Regions from separate parts of the Luteimonas yindakuii genome, predicted to be linked through region 3. Evidence: predicted binding sites of a transcription regulator. Region 3 holds the regulator's gene; each other region holds the start of a gene.
The links. Region 3 encodes HrcA, which represses chaperone genes, less so after heat shock. Its sites were predicted from a motif close to TTNGCACTCNNNNNNNNNGAGTGCNAA; they were not measured.
Positions count from the first base shown of each region.

Region 1: a site for HrcA is predicted at 2,641-2,667, ahead of rpoH (RNA polymerase sigma factor RpoH). Genes of this name have one in related genera too.
Region 2: a site for HrcA is predicted at 3,782-3,808, ahead of groES (co-chaperone GroES). Genes of this name have one in related genera too.

Region 1 covers NZ_CP039383.2:2,828,579-2,834,609, forward strand. The annotation lists gene E5843_RS13105 (NAD(P)/FAD-dependent oxidoreductase) at 1-761, shown strand, start outside; gene zupT (zinc transporter ZupT) at 860-1,681, shown strand; gene rpoH (RNA polymerase sigma factor RpoH) at 1,752-2,630, opposite strand; gene ung (uracil-DNA glycosylase) at 2,812-3,570, opposite strand; gene E5843_RS13125 (response regulator) at 3,576-4,454, opposite strand; gene ftsX (permease-like cell division protein FtsX) at 4,456-5,409, opposite strand; gene ftsE (cell division ATP-binding protein FtsE) at 5,402-6,031, opposite strand, start outside.
Region 2 covers NZ_CP039383.2:491,029-497,059, reverse strand. The annotation lists gene E5843_RS02280 (DUF6445 family protein) at 1-536, opposite strand, end outside; gene E5843_RS02275 (DUF808 domain-containing protein) at 592-1,506, opposite strand; gene groL (chaperonin GroEL) at 1,661-3,301, opposite strand; gene groES (co-chaperone GroES) at 3,445-3,735, opposite strand; gene E5843_RS02260 (acyloxyacyl hydrolase) at 3,965-4,453, opposite strand; gene cutA (divalent-cation tolerance protein CutA) at 4,580-4,921, shown strand; gene E5843_RS02250 (protein-disulfide reductase DsbD family protein) at 4,918-6,031, shown strand, end outside.
Region 3 covers NZ_CP039383.2:1,664,321-1,670,351, reverse strand. The annotation lists gene recN (DNA repair protein RecN) at 49-1,710, opposite strand; gene hrcA (heat-inducible transcriptional repressor HrcA) at 1,819-2,880, shown strand; gene grpE (nucleotide exchange factor GrpE) at 2,997-3,521, shown strand; gene dnaK (molecular chaperone DnaK) at 3,642-5,564, shown strand; gene dnaJ (molecular chaperone DnaJ) at 5,675-6,031, shown strand, end outside.

The sequences.
Region 1 (6,031 bases), 1.2 Mb from region 3:
TGGAGCTGGCAGGCACGCTGGCGGAAATCGCGCGCCACACCCTGCGCGAGGAGTTCCGCAACATCGACCCGGCCAGCGCGCGGGTACGGCTGGTGGAAGCAGGCCCGCGGGTGCTGTCGGGGTTTCCGGAAGCGCTGTCGGCGAAGGCACGCCTGCAGCTGCAACGGCTCGGCGTCGAAGTGATGACGGGCATTCCCGTCACCCACATCGACGCCGCGGGCTTCCATCTCGGCGCGCGCGTGGTGCCGGCACGCACGGTGGTGTGGGCGGCCGGCGTGGCGGCCTCGCCGCTGGGCGGCATGCTCGACGTGGAGCTCGATCGCGCCGGCCGCGTACCCGTCACTGCCGACCTGTCGGTACCCGGCCACCCGGAGATCTTCGTTGCCGGCGACCTCGCCAGCGTGCAGCAGGACGGCCGCCCGGTGCCCGGCGTGGCGCCAGCGGCCAAGCAGATGGGCCGGCACGTGGCACGGGTGGTGCGCTCGCGCCTGGCCGGACGCGGCGCGGTCCCGGCGTTCCGCTACCGCGATCTCGGCAACCTCGCCACCATCGGCCGGCGTGCGGCGGTGGCCGACCTCGGTCGCCTGCACCTGTCGGGCGCGCCAGCGTGGTGGTTCTGGCTGTGGGCGCACGTGTTCTTCCTGATCGGCTTCCGCAACCGCCTGTCGGTGCTGCTCAACTGGACCTGGGCGTACTGGACCTACCAGCGCGCCGCACGGATCATCCTCGACCCGCCGGGCGCGGGATCCGATGAAGGTTGAAGGCGCCATCCGCTTGTCGCCAAGAGCGCGGCCGCTGACTACGATTGCAACGCAGTCGCGCGCATTCCTGCGCCCGCTGTAACGGGAACGCGCAGCGCATGCTCGACATCCAGCTTTCCAACGTCCTGATCGCGCTTGCGGTCACCACCGCCGCGGGCCTCGCCACCGGCATCGGCGGCCTGCTGGTGTTCACCACCAGGGCACCGAACGCACGCCTGCTGGCGTTCGGGCTGGCGTTTGCCGGCGGCGCGATGGTGTTCGTCTCGCTGTCGGAAATCCTCAACAAGTCGATCCTGTCGTTCTCGCGCGCGTACGGCGACGACCTCGGCTTCACCTGCGCGATCCTCGCCTTCCTCGCCGGCCTGCTGATCATCATGGCCATCGATCACCTGGTGCCGAACCCGCACGAGAGCCTGGAAGCCGACGATCCCTTCTTCCGCGAGCACAACCGCGAGTACATCAAGCGCGTCGGGCTGCTGACCGCGATCGCAATCACCGCGCACAACTTTCCGGAAGGCCTGGCCACGTTCTTCGCCACCGTCGGCGATCCCGCCGTGGGCCTGCCGCTGGCGCTGGCGATCGCGATCCACAACATCCCCGAGGGCATCGCGATCGCGGTGCCGGTGTACTACACCACCAACAACAAGTCGCTGGCCTTCCTCGCCTCGCTGCTGTCGGGCATGGCCGAACCGGTGGGCGCGATCATCGGCTATGCGCTGCTCGCCCCGGTGATGTCGGAGGCGGTGTTCGGCGGCGTGTTCGGGGTGATCGCCGGGATCATGGTGTTCCTCGCGCTCGATGAACTGCTGCCGGCGGCCAAGCGCTACGCCAAGGGCCACGAGACCGTCTACGGCCTGGTGGCGGGCATGTCCGCGCTGGCGCTGAGCCTGGTGCTGTTCAAATGGGGCACGTCGCCGTAAGCGGCGCGCCGGGACCACACGCAAAAGGCCCGGATCACTCCGGGCCTTTTGCTGTCGCCGATGGCGCGGCTCAGGCCGCGAACAGCGCCTTCATCTTCTTCAGCGCATTGGCCTCGACCTGGCGGATGCGCTCGGCCGACACGCCGTACTCGTCGGCCAGCTCCTGCAGGGTGATCTTGGCGTCCGCGTCCAGCCAGCGGCGCTTGATGATGTCGCGCGAGCGCGCATCCAGCCCGGCCAGGCCTTCGCGCAGCAGGGCCAGCTGGTTGTCCTCGCTGTCGGCACGCTCGTAGGCCTGCGCGGGATCGGCATCGTGCGCCTTCAGGTACCCGGCCGGCGCCGGCGGCGCGCGGTCGTCATCCTCGTCGGCACTGGCATCGAAGCCGATGTCACGGCCGGACAGCCGCGACTCCATCTCCAGCACCTCGCGCTCGGAGACGTTGAGGTCCTTCGCCACCGCGGTGACTTCCGCCGCGTTCAGCCAGCCCAGGCGCTTCTTGCTCTTGCGCAGGTTGAAGAACAGCTTGCGCTGCGCCTTGGTCGTGGCGACCTTGACGATGCGCCAGTTCTTGAGGATGTACTCGTGCATCTCGGCACGGATCCAGTGCACCGCGAACGACACCAGGCGCACGCCCACGGCGGGATCGAAGCGCTTCACCGCCTTCATCAGGCCGATGTTGCCTTCCTGGATGAGGTCGCCCAGCGGCAGTCCGTAGCCGTTGTAGCCACGCGCCACATGCACCACGAAGCGCAGGTGCGAGTGCACCAGGTCGCGGGCGGCGTCGAGATCATCGTGCTCGCGGAAACGGCGCGCCAGCGCCTGCTCGTCCTCGACCGACAGCACCGGGATCTGGTGCACGGCGTTGACGTAGGCGTCCAGCGAACCGAGTGCGCTGGGAACGGGAAGATTGTTGGCAACCAAGGCGTTGGAAGTCATCGTCTGGCTCATGGACCTCATGTTAGCAGTCGAACTATTGGACTGCCGGGTACAGAAAAAGTTCCTCTGTTGCGCCCGTGGAACGGCAGCATCGGATCAACAGGGGGTGTTACCTGAGCCATGATCCTACCCGCCCCGGCCTCAACAGCACGTGGACAGCAAACCCCACCGGCGGCGCCGGTGCAGGCGGCGGTCAGATACCGCCGGGCTCAAGGGCGGACCGCGGTGGCAGGCGCCAGTCGATCTCCCCCAGCCCACGCCGGCGCAGGTAGTCGTTGGTGGCGGAGAAGTGCCCGCAGCCGTTGAAGCCGCGATGCGCCGACAGCGGCGACGGGTGGGTGCTGCGCAGCACCTTGTGCCTGCGCGGGTCGATCACCCGCCCCTTGGCCTGGGCATAGCTGCCCCACAGCAGGAACACCAGCCCGTCGCGTTCGTGGTTCAGCATTTCCACTACGTGGTCGGTGAAGCCTTCCCAGCCCCGTCCCTGGTGTGCGCCGGCCTTGCCGTGCTCGACGGTCAGCACCGCGTTGAGCAGCAGGACCCCACGCTGGGCCCAGGGCAGCAGGTAGCCGTGGTCGGGCCGCGGCAGGCCGAGGTCGCGCTCGATTTCCTTGAACATGTTGAGCAGCGACGGCGGTACCGGGACGCCCGGGGGCACCGAGAACGCCAGCCCGTGCGACTGGCCGGGGCCGTGATACGGGTCCTGGCCGAGGACGACCACCTTCACCGCATCGAAGGGCGTCGCATTGAAGGCGGCGAAGATCCGCGGGCCCGGCGGATAGATCGCCGCGCCTGCCGCAGTGCGTTCGCGCAGGAAGGCCGACAGCGCCCGCATCTCCTCGCGCAGCAGGTAATCACCGATCCGGGCCTTCCACGACGGTTCCAGACGGATGCGGGCGTCCGCCTCCCCGTCGGGCGTGCCGCCGTTGTCCGTCGGTGTCGGGTCCGTCATCGGATTCAGCCGGCGGCCGGCGCAGGCGCCCCGGTCGCGTCCTGCGTCGCGACGCCCAGCCGCGCCAGGCGCAACTGGAACAGCGCCTTGGTGACCAGCAGGCGTTCCTCGATGGGCTTGAGCACCAGGTCGTTGGCGCCATCGCGCAGCAGCGCCATCTGGTTGACCCGGTTGTCGTCGCCGGTCATCACCAGCACCGGCAGCCGGCGCTTGCCGTAGCCGAGTTCGCCACGCACGGCCTGCAGCAGGTCGCGACCGCTCAGCTCGCCCTTGAGGTAGACGTCGGTCAGCAGCAGGTCGGCACCGGGTGCGTCGGCGCCATCGCGTCGCTCGCGCAGCCATTCGATGGCTTCCTCGGCGCTGATCATGTGGATCACTTCCATGCCATGCGACTGCAGCATGCGGCGGGTGGCGAGCGCGACGGTGCGGCTGTCCTCCACATACAGCACGCGTGCGCCGGGGATCGCCTGCGGCATCACATAGCCGCGCACGAAGGTTGCCAGCGCCTGGTGGCCTTCGCCCTTGTCGAAGTAGTCGGTGACGTCCTCGGTGAAGCGGCGGCGCTCCAGGTGCGCCTGCGCTTCCGCCGAGACCACGATCACCGGCACGTATTTCTGTCCCGCGGTTTCGCGCACCGCGCGCGCCAGCTGCTGGCCATCGCCGTCGGGCAGCACCAGCGAGGTGGTGACGAGATCCACCGGCGCGGCGGCCAGCGCCTCGCGCGCCTCGGCGAGGCCGGCGCAGGCGACCACGTCGACGTTGGGCACCTCCTGCCGCAGCACGTCGCCGATCAGGCGACGCACCAGCTTTGAACCGTCGACCACCATGATCCGCGGCGATTCGCTCACCAGGTGGCGCAGGTCGGGCGCGGCGGGGTGGCTCATCTCAGGCCTCCGTGGGTCGGGTCTGTCGCAGATAGTGGCCGGTCACGACACCGGCACCGAGCCAGCCCAGCAGCGCGGCGCCGGCCACGACCGCGAGCGATTGCGGGAGGCCGAAGCCGTGCAGGGCGAAGCCGCTGCCGTAGCCCGCGACCAGTTCCGCCAGCGGTGCCTGCAGCGCCAGCCCGGCCAGTGCCAACAGGCCAAGCGCGAGTGCGCCGGCGGCGAGTCCGTACCACGCACCCTGGTAGAGGAACGGCCGGCGGATGAAGCCATCGGTGGCGCCCAGCAACTGCAGCACGGCGATTTCCTCGCGCCGCGACTGGATGTCCAGGCGCACGGTATTGCCCACCACCAGCAGCGCGCCGATGCCCAGCAGCGCCGCCAGCACCCAGGCCACGCGCGCGGCGAAGCGCATCCACGCATCCAGCCGCTGCCGCCAGGCGGCGTCGTGCACGACCAGCTCGGCTTCGGGCAACGCGCCCAGCGCCGCGGCGAGCGTTGCATTGTCCATCGCAGGCACCACCACCAGCACCGCCGGAAGCGGATTGGCGTCCAGACCGCCGAGACCGTCGATGGCGTCGCCAAGGCCGCCGCGGGTGCGCAGTTCCTCCAGGCCCTGCTCGGGCGTGCGCAACTCCACTGTCGCCACGTCGGCGCGCGCGGCGATGTCGCGCTCCAGCGCCTGCAGGCGTTCGGCACTAGTGTCCATGGCGAGGAACACGCTGATTTCCTGCGACTGCTGCACGCTGCCCGACAGCCGCGCCACGTTGCCCAGCACCAGCAGCAGGCCCAGCGGCAACGCCAGCGCCACCGCCATCACGCCGATGGTGAGCGCAGTGGCCCACGGACGGCGCAGCAGGCGCCCGAGGCCCGAGACCACGCTGTAGGCGTGGTGGTCGATCCAGGTGCCGAAGCCCGACTGCGACTTCGCGGGCTTCGCGGCCGGTTCACTCATCGGCGAGTTCCTCGGGCCTGATGTCGTCCACCAGCCGCCCCTGGTCGAGCACCAGCACGCGCTTGCGCATGCGCCGCACCAGCGCGAGATCGTGGCTTGCCACCAGCACGCTGGTGCCGCGTGCGGGTAGGGTTTCGAACAGGGTCATGATCTCCGCCGACAGGGTGGGATCGAGATTGCCGGTGGGCTCGTCGGCCACCAGCAGCCGGGGCTCGCCGACGATCGCGCGGGCGATGCCGACGCGCTGCTGCTCGCCGGCCGACAACTGCGTCGGCAGTGCGCGTTCGCGTTCGCCCAGGCCCAGGCGCTCGAGCGCGCTGCGCACGCGGCGGGCGATGTCCGCCCGGCGCAGGCCGCGCAGGATCAACGGCAACGCCACGTTCTCGGCGACGGTGCGGTCCGCCAGCAAGCGATGGTCCTGGAACACCACGCCGACATCGCGCCGGTGCAGCGCGACCTTGCGGCCGTGCACCCGCAGCAGGTTGCGCTCGGCGAACAGCACCGCGCCGCGGCTGGGCCGTTCCGACAGGTGCACGAGTTTCAGCAGCGTGCTCTTGCCGGCGCCCGAATGGCCGGTGACGAACAGCATTTCGCCTTCGCCGACGTCGAAGCTGACATCGGC
Region 2 (6,031 bases), 1.2 Mb from region 3:
TGCCAGAACCACGGCCGCAGCAGCACCAGGCGGTTGAAGCGCATCGGCACGCGCATGGTGAGCTCCCAGCGCGACATGTCGTTGCTGTCGCGGCCGATGATCGCGTCGTGCAGTTCGGATCCGGTGCGATAGCCCATCGCTTCGATGCCGTCCTGCGTCATCGGCGCCTGTTCGGTGCCGGTCTCGACATGGCGGTAGAACTCGGTACCGCCGCGGCAGTCCTCCGGCCTGCTGAGGTAGAGGATGCCCGACCACCAAGCGCCCTGGTCGATGTGCACGCGACCCGTGCCGACATCGTCGGCGCGGGTGATGCGGAACTTCGCGTGCGACTCGAGCGGCTCGATTGCGCGCACGGGTTCGCCAACCAGCCGCGAGACGGCCTGGTCGAGCTGCGGCAGAAACAGCCGTTCCTGCGAGTTGCGGCCGGGGAATGCGCCCTGCTGCGCCGGATAGGTCAGGCGCAGGCCGGCTTCACGCAGCCGCATGGCGTCCTGCGCGCCGAGGAAGTCGTCGACGACGATCAATGAAGTAGTCATGCGCGCAGCCTAGGAACGCGCGCACGGGCATGCAAGTGGACGCACGGCACCGCGCTCAGTGGGCGGCTGCAGCCTTCTGTCCGCGCAGGCGGCCGAACAGCGAGACCGCTGCCAGCACCAGCGCACCCACGACCAGCCCGATGACCAGGCTTGCCAGCGCGTCGGCGACGAAGCCGGGCAGGCCGGCGCGCTCCATCACTTCCAGCAGGCGGTGCAGCACGTCGACGTTGTGCACGAAGATACCGCCGCCAACGAGGAACATCGCGATGGTGCCCAGGATGCCGAGCGCCTTCATCAACCAGGGCGCGGAGTACACCAGCGCACGCCCCGTCGCAGGCACCAGCACGCCTTGCCGGTGGCTCATCCACAGTCCGGCGTCATCCATCTTCACGATCGCCGCGACCAGGCCGTAGACGCCGATGGTCACCGCCAGCGCCACCACCGACAGCGTCACCGAGCGGGTCAGCAGCGCTTCGTTGGCGACCACGGCCAGCGACAGCACGATGATCTCGGCGGAGAGGATGAAGTCGGTGCGGATCGCGCCGCGGATCTTCTGCTTCTCCATCTCCTGCGGCGTCTCTTCCGCTTCGAGCACCGCCTGCACGCGCGCCTCGGGATCCGGGCGATCGCCGCGATGGGACAGCTTGTGCACGATCTTCTCGAAGCCCTCGTAACAGAGGTAGGCACCGCCGATCATCATCAGCGGCACCACCAGCCACGGCAGGAACTGGCTGATCAACAGCGCCGCGGGCACCAGGATCAGCTTGTTGACCAGCGAGCCCTTGAACACCGCCCACACCACCGGCAGCTCGCGGGCGGCGCGCACGCCGGCCACCTGCTGGGCATTGAGGGCGAGGTCGTCGCCGAGCACGCCTGCGGTCTTCTTGGTCGCGGCCTTGGTCAGCAGCGCCACGTCGTCGAGCAGGGCGGCAATGTCGTCGAGCAGGGTGAGCAGCGAAGCGCCGGCCATGGGTATATTCGCGAAGTCGTGGGCGCGGATTGTGGCATCCGTCCGTGATGCCGGAAATGACGTCGGGCCAGCGGACGGAACCCCTGGTCGCGGCAAAGAAAAACCCCGCCTCGCGGCGGGGTTTTTCGTGTTGCAGTGAAACGGTGACGCTGGATCAGAAATCCATGCCGCCCATGCCGCCCATGCCACCGCCGCCGCCCATGGCCGGCTCTTCCTTCTTGGGAAGCTCCGCCACCATCGCCTCCGTAGTGATCATCAGGCCGGCGATCGACGCCGCGTTCTGCAGCGCGGTGCGGGTGACCTTGGTCGGATCCAGGATGCCGAACTCGACCATGTCGCCGAACTCGCCGTTGGCGGCGTTGTAGCCGTAGTTGCCCGAACCGTCCTTGACCTTGTTGACGATCACGGAGGGCTCTTCGCCGGCGTTGGTGACGATCTCGCGCAGCGGGGCTTCCATCGCACGCAGGGCGATCACGATGCCGTGGTTCTGGTCTTCGTTGGCGCCACGCAGGTGCTCGATGGCCGCCTTGGCACGCAGCAGGGCCACGCCGCCGCCCGGGACCACGCCTTCCTCGACCGCCGCACGGGTGGCGTGCAGGGCGTCTTCGACGCGGGCCTTCTTTTCCTTCATCTCGACCTCGGTGGCAGCGCCGACCTTGATCACCGCAACGCCGCCGGCCAGCTTGGCCACGCGCTCCTGCAGCTTCTCGCGGTCGTAGTCCGAAGAGGTTTCTTCGATCTGCGCCTTGATCTGCTTGATGCGCGACTCGATGCCACCGGTCTCGCCGGCGCCGTCGATGATGGTGGTGTTTTCCTTGGTGACCTGGACCTTCTTGGCGCGGCCGAGATCGGTGATGGTCGCCTTCTCGAGCGACAGGCCGACTTCCTCGGAGATCACGGTGCCGCCGGTCAGCACGGCCATGTCTTCCAGCATCGCCTTGCGACGGTCGCCGAAGCCCGGGGCCTTGACGGCCACGACCTTGACGATGCCGCGGATGGTGTTGACGACGAGCGTCGCCAGCGCTTCGCCCTCGACTTCCTCGGCGACGATCAGCAGCGGCTTGCCGGCCTTGGCCACGCCTTCCAGCACGGGCAGCAGGTCGCGGACGTTGGAGATCTTCTTGTCGTGCAGCAGGATGAAGGGATCATCCAGCTCGGCCGACATCGACTGCTGGTTGTTGATGAAGTAGGGCGACAGGTAGCCGCGGTCGAACTGCATGCCCTCGACCACGTCGAGCTCGTTCTCGAGACCCGAACCTTCCTCGACCGTGATCACGCCTTCCTTGCCGACCTTCTTCATCGCCTCGGCGATGATGTTGCCGATCACTTCGTCGGAGTTGGCCGAGATCGTGCCGACCTGGGCGATCGCCTTGTCGTCGGCGGTCGGCTTGGAGAGCTTCTTCAGCTCCTCGACGGCGGCCTTGACGGCCTGGTCGATGCCGCGCTTGAGGTCCATCGGGTTCATGCCGGCGGCAACCGCCTTCGAACCTTCGCGGATCAGCGCCTGCGCGAGCACGGTGGCGGTGGTGGTGCCGTCACCGGCGTTGTCGGAAGTGCGCGATGCGACTTCCTTCACCATCTGCGCGCCCATGTTCTCGAACTTGTCGGCGAGCTCGATCTCCTTGGCGACGGACACGCCGTCCTTCGTGATCGTCGGCGAGCCGAAGCTCTTCTCGAGCACGACGTTGCGACCCTTCGGGCCGAGGGTCGCCTTGACGGCGTTGGCGAGCGTGTTGACACCGCGCAGCATCTTGGAGCGCGCGTCTTCGCCGAAGCGGATTTCCTTGGCAGCCATTGTTTGAAGCCTCGTAATTGGGGATTGGTGACTGGTGATTGGAAGAGCGGGAAGCGAAAGCGGTCGGGGATACGGGATGGCCGGGTTCGTCAGCGCGCTGGCTGTGACGAATCACCAATCACGAATCACCGCCGTCATCTGCTTCAACCGAGGATCGCGAAGATGTCGTCTTCCTTCACCACCAGGTAGTCGGCACCGTCGAGCTTGACCTCGGTGCCGCTGTACTTGCCGAACAGCACCTGGTCGCCGGCCTTCACCTTCGGCGCGCGCAGGTTGCCGTTGTCGAGCACCTTGCCCTCGCCCACGGCGACGACTTCGCCCTTGATCGGCTTTTCGGTGGCCGAATCCGGAATCACGATGCCACCGGCCGAGACTTTCTCTTCCTCGGTACGCTTGATGACCACACGGTCGTACAGCGGCTTGATATTGCTCATGTCAATCCTCTTAAGTGATTGATTGGGTTGAAGAATGGCGGCGATCTTAGCACTCGCACCGGGAGAGTGCCAAGGCCGCGGGCGGCAAAGGCCCGGCGAGCCGGGCACGGACGCTGATATGGCGGGCATTCAGCCCGTTTCAAGGGTTGCCGGAGAAATTTTTTGTCAGTTCTGGCGGGCCTGTGCCCGCGGGTGCACTGCCGCACGGCGGCTGAGCAGTCGGGCGGACTCAGAACCGCCAGGCCGCGACCACCATGGTCTCGCCGTCGTTGGGCTGGTGGAGGCTGGCGTTGGAGATGTGCCGCGCCAGCACCGAGAACCGCTCCCAGCGCCAGCCAACGGTGCTGATGAACTGCGGGTCGCCGGACAGTGCATCGGTGTGCCCGGTCTGCACGCCGACGCCGAAGCCCAGGGTCAGCCCGTTGTCGGTGCGGTCGTAGCGCAGACCGGCGTGGCCGACGGTCACGTCGTCCACGAGGTCGTGGCGGGTGTCGTCACGACCGCGCACATGCACCACGCCGAGTTCCCAGTGCAGCAACGCATTGTCGAGCGCGCGGAATTCCGGCAGCCACGCGGCGGCCACCACCGGCGTGACCTCGTTGTCGCGCGTCCACGAGGGGCCGGCGCTGAGTTCGAACTGCGATTGCGCAGCCGCCGGAAACGCGGCGGCCGCGGCGATCGCGACGGCGCACAGCGCCGGAAAACGGATCCTGGGCATGGGGGAAGGCATTAGTGAACCGGGGAGTGCAGATTGTAGGCCGCGGCGGCGTGAGGACACGGCAACGTGTACGCCACGCTTAAGCGGACGGCGCGGGACGGTGGGCTACCCTATGCGGCCTGCCCGCTGCGCGTACCTGCCTTGTCCGTCCTGCTCTGCCTGTCCACGTGCCCAGACCGCGCGACCGCCGACCGGATCGCCGAAGCATTGGTGGACGAGCGGCTCGCCGCCTGTGTCTCGCTGTTGCCGGGTGCGCAATCGGTCTATCGCTGGGAGGGCCGCGTCGAGCGCGGCGAGGAAGTGCAGCTGCTGATCAAGACCACGCACGACGCATTCGCCGCCCTGCGCGAGCGGCTGTGTGCGCTGCACCCGTATGAAGTGCCGGAGCTGATTGCGTGCGAAGCGGTGGACGGCCTACCCGCCTATCTCGACTGGATCGCGGCCGAAACCACGGGGCATCGCGGCTGATGCGCATCGCGGGCTGGTGGCGCGCGCTCGCACTGGTCGCACTGGCGACGCTTTGCGGCGTGGCGCAGGCAGCACTCGACGTCGACGACCTGCTGCCGGTGGACGACGCGTTCGCGTTGCGCGTGCAGGCGCCGGACCGCGAGCACATCGAGTTCGACTGGACGATCGCCGACGGCTACTACCTCTATCGGCACCGCATGGGTGCCGAAGCCGACGGCTTCCCTGCCGGGGGCCTGCAGCTTCCCGATGGCAAGCGCCATGTGGACGAGTTCTTCGGCGAGGTCGAGACCTACCGCGGCCGCATGCGCGCCAGCCTGCCCGGCACCGCCGCGGATGGTCGCGACCGCCTGGTGGTGCGCGTGCGGTTCCAGGGCTGCGCGGATGTGGGCATCTGCTATCCGCCGCAGACGCGCGAGATCACCGTGGCGCTGCCCGACAGCCCTTCCGCCAGCGGTCGCGCCGGCTTTGCCGCGCTCGGACGGAGCCTGCTCGGCACCGGCACCCCGGCACGCGGCGTCGCCGATGCCCTGCGCACCCAGGCGCTGCCGCTGCCGGAAACCCGCGCCTTCGGCTTCGACGCCATCGCCGATGGCGGCGACCGCCTGCTGCTGCGCTTCGTGCCCGCGCCCGGCTATTACCTCTATCGCGATCGCAGCGGGTTCGAGGTGCGCGGCGACGGCATCACCGCCGGCACCCCGCGCTGGCCCGCGGGCGTGGACCACCACGACGAGCACTTCGGCAACGTAGTGGTCTATTTCGATCCGGTCGACGTCGAGCTGCCGCTGCAGCGCCGGCATGGCGACGCTGCCACGGTGGCGCTGACCGCGACGTTCCAGGGTTGCCAGGCCGACGGCATCTGCTATCCGCCGATGACCCGGACGGTCGAGGTCGCGCTGCCGGCCTCGCAGACGTGGACGGCATCCGCCGCTTCCACGCCCGCCACGCCGGCAGTCGATGCGCGCACGGCTCCAGCCACGTCCGCGGATGCGGAGGAGGCCGTCGACAGTCGCGCCAACCCTGCCCGCGAAACGCCGCCCGCGGACCCGATCACGTCCGCATCCGATGGCGCCCTCCCCGCCCGCGCCGGCGGCAGCCTCGCCGGCGCGCTGC
Region 3 (6,031 bases):
TCTCCCGCAAGCGGGAGAAGGGTTGAGCCGGTCTGGCCCCGAGCGCCCTCAGGCCACGTCCGCCAGCAGCCGGCGCGCGGCGGCCATCGCCTCGCGGCTGACCTCCACGCCACCCAGCATCCGGGCAAGTTCTTCCTGCCGCTGGCGCTGGTCGAGCCGGTTGACCTCGCTTTCGGTCTCCTCGCCGCGGGTGCGCTTGCTGACCCGGTAGTGCGCGTGGCCCTGCGCGGCCACCTGGGGCAGGTGGGTGACGCACAGCACCTGCCGCGATGCGCCCAGCGCGCGCAGCTTACGGCCGACGATCGCCGCCACGGCGCCGCCGATGCCGGAGTCCACCTCGTCGAAGACCATCGTCGGCACGGCATCCAGGCCCAACGCCGCGACCTCGATCGCCAGCGAGATCCGCGACAGCTCGCCGCCGGATGCGACCTTGCGCAGTGCGCGCGGCGGCTGGCCCGCGTTGGCCGCCACCAGGAACTCCACGCGCTCGGCGCCGAGCGCGTCGGGGCGCCCGCCGAGTTGCGGTTCGAGCGCGATCTCAAAGCGGCCGCCGCCCATGCCCAGCTCGTCGATCAGCGTGGTGGTGTCGGCGGACAGTCGCGTCGCGGCCGATTGGCGGGCGCGGGTCAGGTCCGCCGCCGCCGAGGTCCAGGCCGCGTGGGCGGCGTCGATCTCGCCATCCAGGCGCTCCAGCCGGATCCCGGCATCCGCCAGTTCCTCGAGTTCGGTGGCGATGCGGTCGCGCAAGGCTTCGAGTGCGTCCGGCGCCACCCGGTGCTTGCGCGCGAGGTCGTGGATGCGGGCAAGGCCGCGTTCGAGTTCGGCGTAGCGCTCGGGATCGATGTCGAGATCGTCGCGCACGCGCTGCAGCAGCAGTTGTGCCTCGTCGAGCTGGATCGCGGCGGCCTCGAGCATTCCGTCGACCTCCGCCAGGCGGGGCTCGTCGCGATGCAGGCGCGCAAGTTCACCACGCAGCCGCTGCACGCGGCCGGTGACGGCGTCGTCCTCGCCCAGCCCGGCCAGCACGGTTTCACAAGCAGTGATCAGGCCGGCGGCATTGGCCTGGCGGCGGTGCGCGGCATCGAGTTCGGCGAGCGATGCGGCATCCAGCGGCTCGCGCTCGAGTTCCCGCAGCTGATGTGCCAGCCAGTCCTGCCGCTCGCCGGGATCGCCCAGGCCCGCCAGCCGGTCGCGTTCGTCGAGCAGTGCCGACCACGCACGCGCGGCATCGGCCACCGCCTGCAGCGCACCGGCGTGGCGACCGTATGCATCGAGCAGCGCAAGCTGCGCGCCACGCGACAGCAGCGCCTGGTGCTCGTGCTGGCCGTGGATCTCGACCAGATGGCCGGCAAGCGCGGCCAGCTGGCCCAGCGTGGCCGGGCGACCATTGATCCACGCCCGCGAGCCGCCATCCGCACGCAGCGTGCGCCGCAGCTGGCAGGCGTCGCCATCGTCGAATTCCTCGGCGACGAGCCACGCGCGCGCACCCGGGGCGTCGGCGAGATCGAAGCTGGCAGTAAGTTCGGCGCGGTCGGCGCCGTGGCGCACCATGCCGCTGTCGGCGCGCAGGCCGGACAGGAAGCCCAGTGCATCGACGAGCAGGGATTTGCCCGCACCGGTTTCCCCGGAGATCACGGTCAGCCCGGCGCCGAATTCCAGCTCGCTGGCAGTGGCGACGGCGAAATTGCGGATGGCAAGATGGGTCAGCATGCGCGGATTGTGCAGGGCAGGAGGGTTGGGGCCAACAATCTCGATGATCACCGGCGCACCGCGTGAGACGCGCTTGCGCGCGCGCAGGGCCGGCCGTATACCGGGAGCATGCGTCGCAAGCACACATCCCCCTCGGAACTCGACCCACGCGCGCGCCAGCTGCTGCGCACGCTGATCGCGCGCCATATCGAGAACGGCGAGCCGGTCGGCTCGCAGACGCTGGCGCGGCACGCCGGGCTGGACGTGAGCCCGGCGACGATCCGCAACATCCTGTCCGACCTCGAGGACAGCGGCCTGCTGACCGCACCGCACACCTCGGCCGGGCGGGTGCCCACCGCGCAGGGGTACCGGGTGTTCGTCGACTCGCTGCTGCAGCTGCGGCCGCTGCCCGAGCACGAGGTCACGCGCCTGCGCGAGCAGCTGCCGGCCGGCGGTGGCACGCAATCGCTGCTGGGCAGCGCCTCCGAGCTGGTGTCGGCGATGACCCGCTTCATGGGCGTGGTCAGCGTGCCGCGGCGCGAGCAGTTCGCCTTCCGCTACATCGACTTCGTCGCCGTCGACAGCCAGCGGGTGATGGCCATCCTGGTGTTCGCCGACAACGAGGTGCAGAACCGCCTGATCCAGGTGCGCCGTCCCTACGACGCATCGGAACTGGAGCAGGTGGCGAATTACCTCAACGTCAACTTCGCCGGCCGCGCGGTGGCCGACATCCGCGCCACCCTGCTGCGCGAGATGCAGGTGACCCGCAGCCAGATGGAAAGCCTGATGGCGCGCACCGTGGAGCTGGCCGAACAGGCGCTGGCGCCCGAGGAGGGCGACGACATGCTGATGGCGGGGCAGGCGCGGCTGATCGGCGTGCAGGACCTGTCCGACCTCGACCGCCTGCGCGAGCTGTTCGACACCTTCTCGCGCAAGCGCGAAATCCTGCAGCTGCTCGAGCGCACGGTGCGCGCGCCCGGCGTGCGGGTCTTCATCGGCGAGGAGACCGGGCTTGCGCCACTGGAAGGCGTGTCGCTGGTGACCGCGCCCTACGCAGCCGACGGTCGCGTGCTCGGGGTGCTCGGGGTCATCGGCCCGACCCGGATGGCCTACGACCGCATCGTGCCGGTGGTGCAGGCCACCGCCGAAGCGCTCGGCGCCGCGCTGGAACGGGGCGGAAACACGCCGTAGGCCACTTCGCGGAACGCGCATGAAGGGCTGGCACGGGGTGGTCGAGCCTTGAAACCGCGCCAGGCAACCCCATTGCTCCGGCCAGCGGCGGCCAGTCGACCGCCACGGACATGGAAATGACCCACGAGAGCCACCCCGACACTCCCGACCACACGATGCATGCGGATGAGTCCGCATCGCCACAGGCCCTGCTCGAAGAGCAGGTGCAGCTGCTGCAGGCCGAACTCGAACAGCTGCGCGCGCAGTCCCTGATCGAGCGCGCCGACCTCGAGAACCAGCGCAAGCGCATGGCGCGCGAGGTCGATGCGGCCCGCCGTTTCGCCAACGAACGCCTGCTGGGCGACCTGCTGCCGGTATTCGACAGCCTGGATGCCGGCCTGTCCGCGGCCGGCGCCGAAGGCGGTCCGCTGCGCGAAGGGCTGGAACTGACGATGCGCCAGCTGCTCAAGGTGGCCGGCGACAACGGCTTGCAGGTGGTGGATCCGGCCGCACAGCCGTTCGATCCCGAGCGCCACCAGGCGATCAGCCAGACCGATGCCGGCGAAGTGCCCCCGGGCCACGTCGCCCAGGTGTTCCAGAAGGGCTATGTGCTCAACGAGCGCCTGCTGCGCCCGGCCCTGGTGGTGGTGGCCAAGGACTGACGCCGGCGCCGTCGCGTCGCGGCGACCGCTTGAACGGCCAACAGCCGCCCCCAGATATCACGCATCGGCGGCTTCGCGCCGCCCCAGACACAACGATTACGGATCCAGAGGGAACCACTCATGGCAAAGATCATCGGCATCGACCTCGGCACGACCAACTCGTGCGTGGCGATCATGGACGGCGGCAAGGCCAAGGTCATCGAGAACAGCGAGGGTGATCGCACCACGCCTTCGATCGTGGCCTACACCAAGGACGGCGAGGTGCTGGTCGGCGCGTCCGCCAAGCGCCAGGCCGTCACCAATCCGCACAACACCTTCTTCGCGGTCAAGCGCCTGATCGGGCGCAAGTTCACCGACGCGGAAGTGCAGAAGGACATCGGCCTGGTGCCGTACAAGATCGTCCAGCACGACAACGGCGATGCCTGGGTGGCCACCAACGACGGCAACAAGCTGTCGGCGCAGGAGATCTCCGCGCGCATCCTCGAGAAGATGAAGAAGACCGCCGAGGACTACCTGGGCGAGAAGGTCACCGAGGCCGTGATCACGGTGCCGGCGTACTTCAACGACTCGCAGCGCCAGGCGACCAAGGACGCCGGCCGCATCGCCGGCCTCGACGTCAAGCGCATCATCAACGAGCCGACCGCTGCGGCACTCGCTTATGGCCTCGACAAGGACGGCGGTGACCGCAAGATCGCCGTGTACGACCTCGGCGGCGGCACCTTCGACGTGTCGATCATCGAGATCGCCGAAGTCGACGGCGAGAAGCAGTTCGAAGTGCTGGCCACCAACGGCGACACCTTCCTCGGTGGCGAGGACTTCGACAAGCGCGTCATCGACTACCTCGTCGAGGAATTCCAGAAGGACCAGGGCATCGACCTGCGCAAGGATCCGCTGGCCCTGCAGCGCCTGAAGGACGCCGCCGAGCGCGCCAAGATCGAGCTGTCGACCGCGCAGCAGACCGAGGTGAACCTGCCGTACGTCACCGCCGATGCGTCCGGCCCGAAGCACCTCAACATCAAGCTGACCCGCGCCAAGCTCGAGGCGCTGGTCGAGGACCTGGTGCGCAAGTCGATCGACCCCTGCCGCACCGCGCTCAACGATGCCGGCCTGCGCGCATCCGATGTCAACGAGGTCATCCTCGTCGGCGGCCAGACCCGCATGCCGAAGGTGCAGCAGGCGGTGGCCGAGTTCTTCGGCAAGGAGCCGCGCAAGGACGTCAACCCCGACGAGGCGGTCGCGCTCGGCGCCGCGATCCAGGGCGGCGTGCTCGCCGGTGACGTCAAGGACGTGCTGCTGCTCGACGTGACCCCGCTGAGCCTGGGCATCGAGACCCTGGGCGGCGTGTTCACCAAGATCATCGAGAAGAACACCACCATCCCGACCAAGGCCTCGCAGACCTTCTCCACCGCCGAGGACAACCAGTCGGCCGTGACCGTGCACGTGCTGCAGGGTGAGCGCGAACAGGCCCGCTACAACAAATCGCTGGCCAAGTTCGACCTCACCGGCATCGATGCCGCGCCGCGCGGCATGCCGCAGGTGGAGGTGTCGTTCGACATCGACGCCAACGGCATCGTCCACGTCACCGCCAAGGACAAGAAGACCGGCAAGGAGCAGAAGGTCGAGATCAAGGCCGGCTCGGGCCTGTCGGACGACGAGATCCAGCGGATGGTCGCCGATGCCGAGGCGCATCGCGAGGACGACAAGAAGTTCCACGAGCTGGTCGGCGCGCGCAACCAGGCCGATGCGTTGGTGCACGGCACCCGCAGCGCGATCAAGGACAACGGCGACAAGGTGCCGGGTGACGTGATCGGCCGCGTCGAGGCGGCGATCGCCGAGGTCGAGACCGCGATGAAGGGCGACGACAAGGGCCAGATCGAGGCGAAGACCAAGGCGCTGGAAGAGACCGCGCAGGCGCTGTTCGCCGCGGTCGCCGCGGCCCAGCAGGGTGGCGATGCCGGCCCGCAGGCCGGTGGCGGCGCGCCGTCGAACGACGACGTGGTGGACGCCGAGTTCACCGAGGTCAAGGACGACGGGAAGCCGTGATGGGTGATTCGTGATTGGAAGGAGCGGCGCCGCAAGGTTCCGCTCTTTCCAGCGGATCGCCGCTGCCTCGCTTTCGTACCCTCGGATCACCAATCACGAATCACGACCCCATGACCAAACGCGATTACTACGAAGTCCTGGGCGTGGCCCGCACCGCAAGCGAAGACGAGCTCAAGAAGGCCTACCGTCGCAGCGCCATGAAGCACCACCCGGACCGCAATCCGGGTGATGCCGCCGCCGAGGCGGCATTCAAGGAGTGCAAGGAGGCCTACGAGGTCCTGTCCGACGGCGGCAAGCGCCGCATGTACGACCAGTACGGGCATGCCGCGTTCGAGCACGGGATGGGCGGCGGCAATGCCGGTCCTGGTGGCTTCGGTGGCCCGGACATGGGCGACATCTTCGGCGACATCTTCGGCAACATCTTCGGTGGTGGTGGCGGTGGCCGTGGTGGCCCGCGCCGTGGCGCC